2 regions of the Abiotrophia defectiva ATCC 49176 genome follow, and region 2 is predicted to be linked to the other one. Evidence: predicted binding sites of a transcription regulator. Region 2 holds the regulator's gene; the other holds the start of a gene.
What was found. The regulator Rex, encoded in region 2, represses fermentation and respiration genes when NADH is low (regulators of the CRP and FNR family bind a similar motif). The targets are predictions, from matches to a motif close to TTGTGAANTANTTCACAA.
Positions count from the first base shown of each region.

Region 1 (2,407 bases), 600 kb from region 2:
TGGCTTCCGTACGGGTTTCTTAGGCTTGCTGCACATGGACGTTATTCAGGAACGTCTGGAACGTGAGTTCGACATCAACCTCATAACCACAGCGCCTTCGGTTATTTACAAGGTCAAAAAGACCAATGGCGAGGAAATCATCGTGGATAACCCGTCCGCTATGCCAGACCAAACCGTCATCGATGAAATCTACGAGCCCTACGTTAAGGCCTCCATTATGGTGCCTAATGAATATGTTGGCGCAGTCATGGACATCGGCCAACGTAAGCGGGGTAACTTCATTACCATGGATTATCTGGATGATTACCGGGTCAATGTGGTCTATGAGTTACCATTGTCAGAAATCATCTATGACTTCTTCGATAAGCTCAAATCCAATACCAAAGGCTATGCATCCCTTGACTACGAATTAATTGGCTACAAACCATCTAACCTAGTTAAGATGGATATCCTGCTCAATGGCGACCTGATTGACGCCTTCTCCATGATTGTCCACAAGGACTTTGCTTACGGTCGTGGCCGTGAATTAGTAGAAAAACTTCGTGGCATCATCCCACGACAACTCTTCGAAGTGCCTGTTCAGGCTGCTATCGGTAATAAGATTCTAGCGCGTACCACCATTAAGGCCTTGCGTAAAGACGTAACGGCTAAACTCTACGGTGGGGACGTCAGCCGCCGTAAAAAGCTCCTCGAGAAACAAAAAGAGGGGAAAAAGCGGATGAAACAAATTGGGACCGTGGAAGTCCCACAAGAAGCCTTCATGGCTGTCCTTCAAATGGACGAAGATTAATATCTATCAAGCTCCCAGCCAGTATGGTGGGAGTTTTTTTGTATAAACAGAAGGTCAAAATAATTAAGTAATCGCTTGCAATCACCTAAGAAAAGGTTTACAATATAAGTGTAGTATATTTCACAAATTTCACAATAAGGAGGAGTCTACTATGAAAGCATACACCTATGTTGAACCTGGCCTAGCTAAATTCGTTGACAAGCCAAAGCCTGTCATCTTGAAGCCAACGGATGCAATTGTTCGTATGCTTAAAACGACCATCTGTGGGACAGACCTACACATCATCAAGGGTGACGTGCCAGCTGTCCAAAATGGGACGATTTTAGGACACGAGGGGATTGCGGTTGTCGAAGAAGTTGGATCCAGCGTGACTAACTTCAAGCCTGGCGATAAAGTCATTGTTTCCTGCGTCTGCTCCTGCGGTAAGTGTTATTACTGTAAGAAGGGGATTTATGCCCACTGTGAAGACGAGGGTGGTTGGATTTTCGGCCACTTAATCGACGGCACACAGGCTGAATATCTCCGTGTTCCACACGCAGACAATACCCTCTATAACCCACCAGCAGGCCTTAGCGATGAAGCCTTGGTTATGATTTCAGATATTCTACCAACGGGTTATGAAATTGGGGTCCTCAAAGGTCGGGTAGAGCCAGGTTGTAATGTGGCCATTATTGGTTCTGGACCAGTTGGTTTGGGCTCACTCTTAACCGCTCAGTTCTATTCTCCTGCTAAGATTATCATGGTGGATATTGATGATCACCGCCTAGATACCGCCCTCAAGTTCGGCGCTACCCATAAGGTTAATAATTCCGATACTGACAGAGCCATCAAGGAAATCTTTGACTTAACGGATGGTCGTGGGGTTGACGTGGCCATTGAAGCGGTGGGGATTCCAGCATCCTTTGACTTCTGCCAAAAAATTATTGCAGTTGATGGCCGTATTGCTAACGCGGGTGTCCATGGGGTCCCTGTGCAATTCGACTTAGATAGACTCTGGATTCGCAATATTACCGTAACAACTGGCTTAGTATCAACTAATACCACACCACAACTGCTGCAAGCCCTAGAAGCTCAGAAGATTCACCCTGAAGAGCTCGTTACCCACTACTTCAAATTGTCTCAAATCGAAGAAGCTTATGACGTCTTCCGGGAAGCCTCTAAGAATAATGCCATTAAGGTCCTGATTGAAAATGACCTTAGCCCACAAAGCTAGGCTAAGAAGGATCGCTTTTACTATAAGTGACGGGGCCTCTGGCTCGGTCACTTTTTATGTCAAAAAGAAGTTAGGAGGGAAGCCTATGCAAGAAGACATTCAAGGTCTACAAACCATTATTAATAATAGCCAGCACCTAGTATTTTTCGGTGGGGCAGGCGTCTCAACCGAATCGGGTATCCCTGATTTTCGCAGTGCCCAAGGCATTTATAGTCAAGATTTAGGTAGAAACTTTTCAGCCGAACAACTGATTAGTCATAGCATGTATCGTAAATATCCCCAGCTTTTCTATGATTTTTACCGTAAGCATTTGATTTATCCTCATGCTAAGCCAAATGCTGCCCATATCTTTCTAGCACAGTTAGAGGCCAGTGGCCACTTGGACGCTGTCATTAGCCAGAATA
Region 1 is NZ_CP146287.1:1,015,323-1,017,729, forward strand. It holds gene lepA (translation elongation factor 4) at 1-790, shown strand, start outside; gene V7R82_RS04760 (zinc-dependent alcohol dehydrogenase family protein) at 942-2,003, shown strand; gene V7R82_RS04765 (NAD-dependent protein deacylase) at 2,089-2,407, shown strand, end outside.
Region 1: a site for Rex is predicted at 899-916, ahead of V7R82_RS04760 (zinc-dependent alcohol dehydrogenase family protein). Genes of this name have one in related genera too.

Region 2 (2,407 bases):
GAGGATGATAATCATGAAGTCCTTGAATTGCTCAATAAACTTCTGCAAGAGGGTTGAATGAGCTTCGGCCTTGAGTTCATTAGGACCGAACTCTTCCAAGCGTTGCGCAGCCACTGCAGCTGTCAAGCCCGTCTCAACATGGCTTTCTAAGCTGTCAATGACGGCTTGCGCCTCTTGGTTATAGGCTGATAATTTTGTTGACATAGTAACCTCCTATTTGATCCATTCCTTCATGCTGGCCGCCCCAGCTTGTAAAAAAAGACCTATGCCGCCACCCAACGAGTGAATCAGCATAAGTCTCACTATTTCAGTCAGTACCAGCAGCAGATGCTACATATTTGTTGATACCAACGAGCTAGGCTCTAGTTACTCCCTTATGAAGTCAATGGTTATATTACTCTTACTATTATAGAGTTAAGCTGCCAAAAAAGCAAGAAAAAAACACTTGCTATTTTGGCTTTGACAAAAGCAGCGATCTTGACGATTGAGGCCGGACGCGCTAGGATAGGAGTGAAGAAAAGTGGAGGGATTGACATGACAAAGACAGGCAAAATCATTCGTGTAGTAGGTGCCGCCATTATCCAAGATGGCCAGGTCCTCTGCCTACAGCGTGGCCAAGAAATGAGCCTAGCCGGACTCTGGGAATTTCCCGGTGGTAAGTTAGAAGTTGGCGAGACAGAAGCCCAAGCTCTGGCACGGGAAATTAAGGAAGAACTGACCCTCGAAATTGAAGTGGGTGACTGGGTAACGACTGCAGAGTACGCCTATGAATTCGCCACTATCCAGCTAGCAGTCTACAAGGCTAAGATCCTATCTGGCAATCTGACCCTGGTCGAGCACCAGGCTAGCCGTTGGATCCAGCCCCAAGACCTTATGAGCTTAGAATGGGCGCCCGTCGATATTCCAGCGGCTCAGCTCTTGGCCCAAGAAGGCTCCTCCTTATAGCTATAGACAAAACAAAGGCGACCAGGACCCAGTCCTAGTCGCCTCTATTTTAATGTCTGCGGAAATCAACAAAGTCATCATGCTGATGCATGTTGCTGTCGATGAAATAAATCAAGGTTTGCAACTCATTGGTTAAATCCACATGTTGCATACGAACATGACTTGGCACATCGAAACGCAATGGCGTGAAGTTGAGAATCCCTTTGATGCCTGCTGCCACCAAACGTTCTACAGCTTCTGCTGCCTCTTCTTGCGGTACGGTCAAGAGCGCAATTTCAATTCCTTGGGCTTCTAATTGTTCTGACAATTCATCAATGGAATAGACAGGAACTCCTGATTGAATGGTCCCAATCAATTTAGGGTCTACTTCGAAGGCCGCCCCGATTCTCACATTATTATTCTTGCGGAAGTTATAATGGAGGAGCGCATTCCCCAGATTCCCTACCCCGATGAGAGCAACCGATGTCAGACGATCTTGGTTCAGGGTCTTGGTGAAGAAGTCTAATAAGTAATCAACATCATAGCCATAGCCCCGTTTGCCCAAGGCGCCAAAGTATGAGAAGTCACGACGAATGGTCGCACTGTCTACTTTCACCGCATCACTGAGTTCAGTAGATGAGATCCGCTTCTTACCGGCATTCTGTAAAAATCGTAAATAACGATGGTAAATAGGAAGCCGGTTCACAGTTGCTTTTGGTATTTCTCTACGCATTTGATCACTTCTTTCACATAAAAATATTTCGCTTATTCTCCAGTCGATATCTTTAGTATATCATCATATTTGACTAGACTCCATTATTTAGGGGTGAACTTAATACAATTATTATAGTTCAGTAATAATTGTCGCACTCCTGCCTTTATCCGCTTTCATTTACGTGATAACACAAACTTCAAATAAGAATCTTTATGTGACTCAGGCTACGATGAGAGAACTTCTCATAGTGCAAACCTTTTCACTTCGTCATTTTTCCTTAAATATTCAACCCCCATTATGGCCTTATGCTAGCAACAATGGGGGTTGTTTTATTCGCTCAGTGACAAACGAAAGCGAGACCAGTCGCCCCGAATATAGTCCAGAAGGCCTAGATCTGAGCTAGCCACTTGACCGACAATGGCCTGGCGGTCATCCGCTGGCAAGTCTGTCAGGCAAATTTCCAGTTCATTGGCATAGCTGCCATAGTTGGCCCGGCCCAGGACTAGGTCCCCTCGCTGGCGAGGGCCAGGCTGCCCCACCACTTCTTGCCCGCGCAAGGCTTGGCGGGTTTCCGAGGCCCGAATGACCCAATCACTGGCATCTGGCCGATTGGACCAGACTTGATCTAGCAAGGCTTGCGGAGCCTGGGCCCGTAACTCTACCAGGCCATCATTGAGACTGGCCAGACGTCTTAGTTGATCTTGGCTGACATCACAATCCCCTACGTAGACCCGGTCAACCTGACATTGCGATAGGAGATAAAGCGCT
Region 2 is NZ_CP146287.1:417,531-419,937, reverse strand. It holds gene V7R82_RS02045 (cation-translocating P-type ATPase) at 1-204, opposite strand, end outside; gene V7R82_RS02040 ((deoxy)nucleoside triphosphate pyrophosphohydrolase) at 535-945, shown strand; gene V7R82_RS02035 (redox-sensing transcriptional repressor Rex) at 995-1,657, opposite strand; gene V7R82_RS02030 (MupG family TIM beta-alpha barrel fold protein) at 1,969-2,407, opposite strand, start outside.